Regions from separate parts of the Dactylosporangium sp. NPDC050688 genome, predicted to be linked through region 4. Evidence: riboswitches for the same ligand, from Rfam matches in the RefSeq annotation. Region 4 holds a riboswitch; each other region holds the start of a gene.
What was found. Region 4 has a riboswitch for cobalamin ahead of AB0H83_RS30225 (VWA domain-containing protein). Riboswitches for the same ligand answer to the same signal wherever they lie in the genome.

Region 1 (2,194 bases), on a different contig from region 4:
CGTTCCAGCGGCTGCTCGCCGCCACCCCGCTGCCGGACGCACCGGCGCTCGCCCGGCTCGCGAACCCCGCCCCCGGCGACGTCCCCGCGCTGGTGCTCTCCGGCGACGGCAGCCTCCAGCCCGGCATGCACCTGCAACTGCCCCAGCCGGACGGCGCCCCGGCGATCCGGCTCACCGCCGTCGGCACCGCGCCCGCCATCGGCGGCGCCACCGACCTCGTCGTCGTGGACACCGCCGGCCTCGCTGCCGCCGGCCTGACCACCGTGCCCAACACCGTCTGGGTGACCGGTCCCGGCACCGCCGCCGCCGTCGCCTCGGGTGACTCCGCCGCCAACGTCGTGCTCCGCGCCGACGTGGAACGCGCGCGCCGCGCTGCGCCGCTGACCGCGGGTCTGCTGCGGCTGGCCCGCACCGCCGCCGCGACGCTGCTGGTGCTGGGACTGCTCGGGCTCGCCCTCGGCGCCGCCGCCGGCGCACCGCAACGCTGGCAGACCCTCACCCGCCTGCGCACCCTCGGCCTGCGGCCACGTGACGCCCGCTGGATCGCGGCCGGCGAGCTGCTGCCTGCGGTGCTGCTCGCCGCCGTGGGCGGCCCGCTGCTCGGCGCGGTGCTGGCCCGGCTCACGCTCGGCCCGCTCGAACTGCGGCTGCTCACCCGCCAGACCGTTGACCCTTCCCTGGTACTGCCGTGGGGGTGGCTCGCGCTGCTGGGCGGGGTGCTGCTGGCGGCGGTCGCCGTCGTGGTGCCGGTCGAGGCGGCGCTGCGCCGCCGCCGGCAGCTGGGCGAGGTGCTCCGCGCGGGCGAGTGACCCGGCGCAGTGTCCGCGGGGCGCACCAGGCTGCGGTCGAACCGGTGCTGTCCCTGCACGTCGAACTCGGTCGCGTGGTCCTGGCCGACCCCGACCGGCGTCGATGTACTACGGTTCAGGCGACCACCCGCAGCGAAACCGGTGCGACACCGGTGCTGTCCCGCAACTGTGATGCCCCGATCCGTACGGTCCGGGGACTAGCCAGGTCGCCTGCCGGGGACGGTCGCGAACCGCGCTCTCGAGGAAGGGCGCCTTGCGGGCGGGGCATGTTCGTCACCCCCTGTCGGCGAAGCACCGACTCCTCGACCGACAGGAGGACTGATGAGCAGACGCACCCCGGTAACGTTCGGTGCCGCCCTGGTCGCCATCGCGCTCACGCTCGGCGCTTGCGCCGGCGGCGCGGACGGCACCCCGCAGCCCGGCTCCGCCGACGCCGCCGCGTATCCGGTGACGGTGGGCAAGGTCACGCTGGAGCAACGCCCCACGAAGATCGTGTCGCTGTCGCCGAGCACCACCGAGATGCTCTTCGCGATCGGTGCGGGCGCGCAGGTGACGGCGGTCGACGACCAATCCGACTATCCGGCCGAGGTACCGACGTCGCAGTTGTCCGGGTTCCAGCCGAACGCCGAGGCGATCGTGGCCAAGAACCCCGACCTGGTCGTCCTGACCACCGACGCCAACAAGGTCGTCGAGCAGCTCGCCAAGTTCAAGATCCCGGTCTACCTCGCACCGGCGGCCGTCACGCTCGACGACACGTACCGGCAGATCGACGAGCTGGGCCGGCTCACGGGCCACGGCTCCGAGGCCACGGACCTGGTCGGACGCATGCGCCACGACGTCGACAAGCTGATCAAGGGCCTGCCGCCGCGCTCGAGCAAGCTGACGTACTACTACGAGCTCGACCCGACGCTGTACACGGTCACCGGCAGCACGTTCGTCGGCTCGCTGTTCACCATGGCAGGCCTGCAGAACGTGGCCGATCCCGCGGACCCCGGCGGCGCGAAGGGCGGCTATCCCCAGCTCTCCGTCGAGGTGCTGGTCCAGGCCGACCCGGATCTGGTGTTCCTCGCCGACGCGAAGTGCTGCAAGCAGTCGGCCGAGACGGTCGCCGCCCGCCCCGGCTGGTCCGGCATCACCGCGGTGAAGACCGGGCGGATCGTCGCGCTGGACGACGCCGTGGCGTCCCGCTGGGGCCCGCGCGCGGTCGATCTGCTCCGGGCCATCGTCGAGGCAGTGGCCAAGGTGCCCGCGTGAGACCCAGCCGCCGGTCCACCGACCGGCTCCGCCCGAGCTGGGTCGTGGCCGGCGTGCTGGCGATGCTCGTGGCGCTGGTGGGCGGCGTCGCCCTGGGCCCGGTGAGCCTGCCGCCCGGCAGCGTCGCCGCC
Region 2 (2,194 bases), on a different contig from region 4:
GCACGATCTCGCCGTCGGGGTCGTGCGAGGTGTCGACGAACAGCGAGCCGGGCGCCGGCCCCCAGTGCCGCTCCATCGCCTCGCGCAGGTCCGCCGGCAGCGTCTGGAACCAGGCCCGGTACTTGGCGGCGGAGATCCTGATCGGGTTGCCCCGCAGCTGGTCCTCGGTGAGCCAGTTGACGTCCTGCCCGCCGGCGGCGATGAGCGTGTGCATCAGCGCGTCGCCGTCCTTCGGGAAGCCGCCGGCGCCCACGTAACCCTGCTCGCGCATGGCCGCCAGCAGCCGGACCACGCTCGCGGGCGTGTCGAGCCCCACCGCGTTGCCGATCCGCGCGTGTTTCGTCGGGTACGCGCTGAGCATCAGCACGACCTTGCGCTGCGAGGCGGGCAGGTGCCGCAGCCGGGCGTGCCCGACGGCGATCCCGGCGACCCGGCCGGCCCGCTCCCGGTCGGCGACGTAGACGGTGAGCCCGTCGGCGTCGACCTCCTTGAACGAGAACGGCACCGTGATGATCCGGCCGTCGAACTCGGGGATCGCGACCTGCGTGGCCGTGTCGAGCGGCGACAGGCCGTCGTCGTTGGCGTCCCAGGTGTCGCGGGCGCTGGTCAGGCAGAGCCCTTGCAGGATCGGCACGTCCAGCGCGGCCAGGGCGCCCACGTCCCACGCCTCGTCCTCGCCGCCGGCCTGCGCGTCGGCGGGCCGGGTGCCGCCCGCGGCCAGGACGGTGACGACGAGCGCGTCGGCCTGCCGCAGCGTCTCCAGCAGCTGCGGCGGGGCGGTGCGCAGCGACGAGGCGAACACGGGCAGCGCCCGGCCGCCGGCGTCCTCGATCGCGTCGCAGAGCGTCTCCACGAACGCGGTGTTGCCGGCCAGATGGTGCGCCCGGTAGTAGATGACGCCGACGGTCGGGCCGTCGGCGGTCGTCGCCCGCTCCAGCAGTCCCCACGCCGGGGTCCGCGCCGGCGGGGCGAACCCGTGCCCGGTCAGCAGGACCGTGTCGGACAGGAACTTGTGCAGCTCGGCGAGGTTGGCCGGGCCGCCCTCGGCGAAATACGCGTGGGCCTCCGCGGCGACCCCGGCGGGCACCGTCGAGTGGCGCATCAGCTCGGCGTCGGGCAGCTGCTCGCCGCCGAGCAGGACCACGGGCAGCGGCAGCCGCAGCAGCGCGTCGAAGCCCTCCTGCCAGTCCCGGTAGCCGCCCAGGAACCGCACCACGACCAGGTCGGCGCCCTCGGCCAGGGCCGGCAGGTCCGCCACGGCGGTGCGCGACGGGTTGGCCAGCCGGAACGCCGCGCCGCTGGCACGGGCGCTGAGCAGGTCGGTGTCGGACGTCGACAGCAGCAGGATCACGCCTGGGTCCTCCCTCGGGGTCCGCGCCCCAAGTCGGTCGGGAAAGGTCGGGCGGCGGAAAGTCTCCTGGCTCCCGGATCGGCGCTCGTCTCCTGCCTTCCCGGGCTCGCGCCCAGTGGCCTCAGTCGGAGACTCACTCCCCGGTCACAGTGGCGGGACCGCGCCGGACTCGCACCGGCTTCCTCCACTCGTCGCCCGTACAGCACCGCCAACTCTCCTGGACACCGCTGACTTGAGTCAAGCGACGAGCTGCGCAGTAGTATCCGGCCCGTGCAGGCTGCCAGCGGACGCGACGCTCCGGACCGGTGCCCGGGCGCCGTGCAGGTCCATGCCGCGGCCGACGGCGGACTGGCGCGGGTCCGGCTGCCCGGCGGCCGGCTCGGCCGGGATGCCCTCGCCGTCCTGCGCGCCGCCGCCCTCGATCTCGGCGACCCCGACCTGGAGCTCACCTCCCGGGGCAACGTGCAGGTCAGGGCGCTGCGGCCGGGCGCGGAACTCGACCTGGCGGCCCGGCTGACCGGGGCGGGGCTGCTGCCGTCGGCGACGCACGAGCGGGTCCGCAACATCGTCGCCAGCCCGCTGACCGGCCGCGACGGCCGTGGCGTGCTGGACGTGCGGCCGGTGGTGGCCGCGTTCGACGCCGGGCTGTGCGCCGACGCGTCCCTCGCCGCGCTGCCGGGCCGGTTCCTGGTGACGCTCGACGACGGGCGCGGCGACGTGACCCCGCTCGGTGGCGACGTCGGCCTGCACGGCGACCGCCTCGTCCTGGCCGGCACCCCCACCACGGCCCGCGCCGCCAGTACGCCGGCCGGCCTGCTGCTGCGGGCGACCAGGGCGTTCCTG
Region 3 (2,194 bases), on a different contig from region 4:
CAGGAAGTCCCTGACGCGGCGGCGGCGCTGCTGCTGGAACGTGATGCGCCCGGCCCGCCAACCGGCCAGGTGCCGCTCCTGCACGGTGCGCCACAGGGCCAGGGTCCGCGCGTCCGGTCCGACCCCGATCGTGGGCAGCCACCGCAGCAGCGCCGCGGTCACCGCGCCCTCGTGGTCCAGCAGCGTGCCGTCGAGGTCGAGCAGTACTCCCTGCACCGTCACGTGCGGGGATGGTACCGGTGACGAACCTGACCTATTTCCACCGGTGCTGTTGCCCTCAGCTGAGGTCGGGCACGGGCCCGTTCAGCAGCCAGGCCAGGGGCCGCGGCTCGTGCTCCGTCACGAACTCGCCGTCGCGCAGGACCAGCGCCTGCAAGGTGGTGGCCGCGTCGCGACCGACGATCCAGTAGCGGGGGACGCCGGCCGTCGCATACTCGTCGCGCTTGATGACGCGGTCGATGTGCTCGCTGTCGGGCGACACCACCTCGACCGCGAGAAGTAGTCCGTCGATGCCCGCGTAGCTGGAGCGTGCCGCGCGTGGTGGCTTGTCCTTCGCCCAGACCGTCACGTCCGGCTGCCGCCCGCCGCCGACGTGGATGCCGCAGTCGACCATGATCTGCTCGGGTCCAAACCCATTGGCGTGGAACCAGTGCACCATCTTGGCGACGGTCACCGCATGCTCCGGGTGGGCCGGCGGCATGATGGACAGCACCCCTTCTCGACTCAGCTCGTAGCGGTGATGCTCATCCGCATCCGCCATGGCCGCGACGTCGTCGAGGGTGATCGTGGTCGGCATCCGAGCGCCAACAGCCGCTGCGCTCATGTCGCTCCTCCTGTCCACGCCCGAAGCATACCGACGACCCTGCCGCGATCCGTGCCACAATGACAGATATGAGCATAAGCCCATATCACTGCCGAGGCCCGTCCGGAGCCGCCGCCGGCGCTCGCGTTCCACCTGCTGGAGGAGGGGCGGCTCACCACGCATTACCGGCTGTGCGTCTAGGCCAGGCGTTTAGGCTTGCGGCGGCATGAACTGATGCGAGGTGCCCCGGGCGACCGGGGAGAATCGGGAAGCCGGTGTGAATCCGGCACGGGCCCGCCGCGGTGATCGGGGAGCTGCCGTCCATGCGCGCCCGCGCGGCGTGCGGTCACTGGCCTGCGGGCTGGGAAGGCGGACGGTGCAGGCGTTGATCCGAGAGTCCGAAGACCGGCCTCGCGGTCACCGCCCGCCCCGCGACGGGGCGGGCCGAGCAGCGGGAGCCTGCCCTCATGAGCACCGACCTGTACGACGTCGTGCGCCGCCGCCGCGACGTGCGCGGCCAGTTCACCGGGGCGCCGATCCCCGGCGAGGTCCTCGACCGCGTGCTGAGCGCCGCGCACGCGGCCCCGAGCGTGGGGCTGACCCAGCCGTGGGACTTCGTCCTCGTGCGCGACCCCGGGCTGCGCCGCGCGTTTCACGAGCACGTCCGGCAGGAGCGGGCGACGTTCGCCGCGACCCTTGACGGCGAGGCCGCCGGGACGTTCGCCCGGATCAAGATCGATGGGGTGCTGGAGTCGACGATGTCGGTGGTCGTCACGTACGACGCCGGCCGCGGCGGACCGGGAGTGCTGGGGCGGCACGCGATCGCCGACGCCGGCCTCTACTCGGTGTGCCTCGCCATCCAGAATCTGTGGCTCGCCGCGACCGCCGAGGACCTGGGCGTGGGGTGGGTGTCGTTCTACCGCGAGCCGTTCGTGCGTGAGCTGCTGGGCATCCCCGAGACGATCCGCCCGGTCGCGTGGCTGTGCCTCGGGCCGGTGACGCACCTGGAGACGGTGCCGGACCTGGAGCGGCACGGCTGGCGGCACCGCACCCCGCTCGCCGCGGCGCTGCACCACGACCGCTGGTAGCTGTCGGTTGGCTCCAGCTCACCCGGCGGCGCTTGTCGATTCTGCCGCACTGCGGTTCGTCGTACAGCTGGACGGGCACGACAACGGGCCCGATGGACGAATGGGACGGACAATGGCGAAGTACCTGATCCTCATCTACGGCGACGAGCAGCGCTGGGACGCCGAGACCGAGCAGGAGCGGCGGGCGAAGGAGGAGGGCCACCGGGCGTTCCACGCCGCGGCCGGGACCGGCGTCCTGCACGGGCAGGAGCTGGAGGGCTCGGCGACCGCGACGACCCTGCGTGGCTCCGGCGGCGGGCGGCTC
Region 4 (2,194 bases):
CCGATGCGATCGGGCAGCGTCATTGCGGTCAATGCCGTCAGGGTTGCGGTGCTGGCCGTCGTCGCGGCGCTCGGCCTCGTGGTGACCGCGGTGCCCGCCGCCGCGCACGGGCAGCTGGCCATGTCGGACCCCGTCCAGGACAGCACGGTCGACCAGCCGCGGGCCGACGTGGCGCTGTACTTCACCGAGCAGCCGGCGTCCTTCGCGTGGTTCACCGTGACCGCCCCGTCCGGGCAGCGGGTCGACGGCGGCTGGCGCGGCGGGGAGCCCAAGCGCCTCGACAAGCCGGTCCAGGAGTACTTCCTCGTCGACGGCAAGTTCGAGCCGAAGGTCTACAACACCGGCTTCCCGGCGCTGGTGGCCGTCTCGCACTGGCCGGAGCAGGGTTTGTACGTCGTGGCGTACCAGTCGGTCGCCTCCGACGGCGAGGCGGTGAAGGGGCAGCTGCGGTTCACGTACGGCGGGCCGGTGACGCCGGCGCCGGCGGGCTGGACCGCCCCGACGGCCGGGCCGTCCGAGGCGCTGACCCGGGCGCTGAGCAAGGAGAGCGCGCCAGCGGCCGCGGCACCCACCGCCGGCCCCCAGCAGGCCGCGCCGCCGCCCGCCCCGGCGACCCCGTTCGTGCTCACCGACTGGCTGATCCCGGCGCTGCTCATCGTGGGCGTCGGCGCGATGGTCTGGCTCGCCGCCCGCCGCGCTCCAGTGCCGCCGGAGAAGAAACGCCGCAAGGCCGCCCTCCGGTAAAGCCTTGGGTAAGGCCCTCCGAGCGGCTGCGTCTCCGCGCCCAGCCGGGCCGGTTTGGCCGCCTTCCCCGCCCGGCGCAGCACGGCACACAGGACGGCGTGCGCCGCGGTCCTCCACACGTCCCCTGTTCGGCCCCGCGCGCCGCCGGCCAAGGATTTGGGTCACGTTGACGTCACTGGGAGCCCTGGGACAGGATGAACCCCGAGCGGTCACAGGGAGGAACCCAGTGCGATTCTGGGACGGTCCCGCCACTGTGACCGGGGAGTCGTCCTCCAGCGCACGGGCCACGGCCACAGGTCGGAAGGTCGGGGGACGGCGGCGATCCGGGAGTCAGGAGACTCCGGCCGCTCGTGCTCCATGACCCAGCGGGCGCGGACCCGCTCGAGGAGGATGTGCCCGTGACGTCGCCGTATCCGTTCTCGGCCGTGGTCGGCCTGCCCGACCTGCGCCTCGCGCTGCTGCTCACCGCCGTGTCCCCGGCGATCGGCGGGGTGCTCGTCCGGGGTGAGAAGGGCACCGCCAAGTCGACCGTCGTGCGGGGCCTCGCCACGCTGCTGCCGGAGGTCGACGTCGTCGCCGGCTGCCGGTTCGCCTGCGACCCCGCCGCGCCGGACCGGTCCTGCCCCGACGGCCCGCATCCGGTGGACGCGCCCCTGAGCAGCGCCGTGCGCCGCCGGTCCGCCCTGGTCGAGCTGCCCGTCGGTGCCACCGAGGACCGGGTCGTCGGCACCCTCGACCTGCAGCGGGCCCTCGGCGACGGGGTCAAGGCCTACGAGCCCGGCCTGCTCGCCGCCGCCCACCGCGGCGTGCTCTACGTCGACGAGGTCAACCTCCTGCCCGACCATCTCGTCGACCTGCTCCTCGACGCCGCCGCGATGGGCCGCGCCCACGTCGAGCGCGACGGGGTCTCCGTCCAGCATGCCGCCAGGTTCCTGCTCGTCGGCACCATGAACCCGGAGGAGGGCGAGCCGCGCCCGCAGCTCGTCGACCGGTTCGGCCTGGTCGTCGGGGTGACGTCGCCGACCACCGCCGCGCCCCGGGCCGAGGTGGTGCGGCGGCGGCTGGCGTACGAGCACGACCCCGAAGCCTTCGCGGCCCGCTTCGTCGAGGAGGACGCCGCCCTCGCCGCCCGCATCGCCGCCGCCCGGCGGGCGCTGCCCGGGGTGTCGCTGCCGGACCGCCAGCTCGACCGCATCGCGCGGATCTGCCTGGCGTACCGGGTCGACGGGCTGCGCGCCGACATCGTGGTGGCCCGCACCGCGGTCGCGCTGGCGGCCTGGCACGGCCGGACCGTGGTGACGAAGGACGACCTGCGCGACGCGGCCCGGCTCGCTCTGCCGCACCGGCGCCGCCGCGACCCCCTGGACCCACCCGGCGCCGACCAGGAACGCCTCGAGGAGATCCTGGAGCAGGAGCTCGGCGGCCCCGACGACGACCACGACGACGGCGG

Region 1: it holds a riboswitch for cobalamin, as region 4 does, so the genes downstream of both, AB0H83_RS33245 (ABC transporter substrate-binding protein) here and AB0H83_RS30225 (VWA domain-containing protein) in region 4, are expected to answer to the same signal.
Region 2: it holds a riboswitch for cobalamin, as region 4 does, so the genes downstream of both, cobN (cobaltochelatase subunit CobN) here and AB0H83_RS30225 (VWA domain-containing protein) in region 4, are expected to answer to the same signal.
Region 3: it holds a riboswitch for cobalamin, as region 4 does, so the genes downstream of both, bluB (5,6-dimethylbenzimidazole synthase) here and AB0H83_RS30225 (VWA domain-containing protein) in region 4, are expected to answer to the same signal.

What each region holds. Positions count from the first base shown of each region.
Region 1 is NZ_JBFAIC010000044.1:66,162-68,355, reverse strand. Features, by position in the region: gene AB0H83_RS33250 (FtsX-like permease family protein) at 1-809, shown strand, start outside; cobalamin riboswitch at 904-1,042, shown strand; gene AB0H83_RS33245 (ABC transporter substrate-binding protein) at 1,131-2,063, shown strand; gene AB0H83_RS33240 (iron ABC transporter permease) at 2,126-2,194, shown strand, end outside.
Region 2 is NZ_JBFAIC010000109.1:17,121-19,314, reverse strand. Features, by position in the region: gene cobN (cobaltochelatase subunit CobN) at 1-1,351, opposite strand, end outside; cobalamin riboswitch at 1,390-1,576, opposite strand; gene AB0H83_RS48965 (precorrin-3B synthase) at 1,622-2,194, shown strand, end outside.
Region 3 is NZ_JBFAIC010000026.1:1,835-4,028, reverse strand. Features, by position in the region: gene AB0H83_RS24225 (HAD family hydrolase) at 1-222, opposite strand, end outside; gene AB0H83_RS24220 (Uma2 family endonuclease) at 278-796, opposite strand; cobalamin riboswitch at 1,025-1,231, shown strand; gene bluB (5,6-dimethylbenzimidazole synthase) at 1,270-1,890, shown strand; gene AB0H83_RS24210 (YciI family protein) at 2,003-2,194, shown strand, end outside.
Region 4 is NZ_JBFAIC010000037.1:88,704-90,897, forward strand. Features, by position in the region: gene AB0H83_RS30220 (copper resistance protein CopC) at 4-744, shown strand; cobalamin riboswitch at 961-1,085, shown strand; gene AB0H83_RS30225 (VWA domain-containing protein) at 1,143-2,194, shown strand, end outside.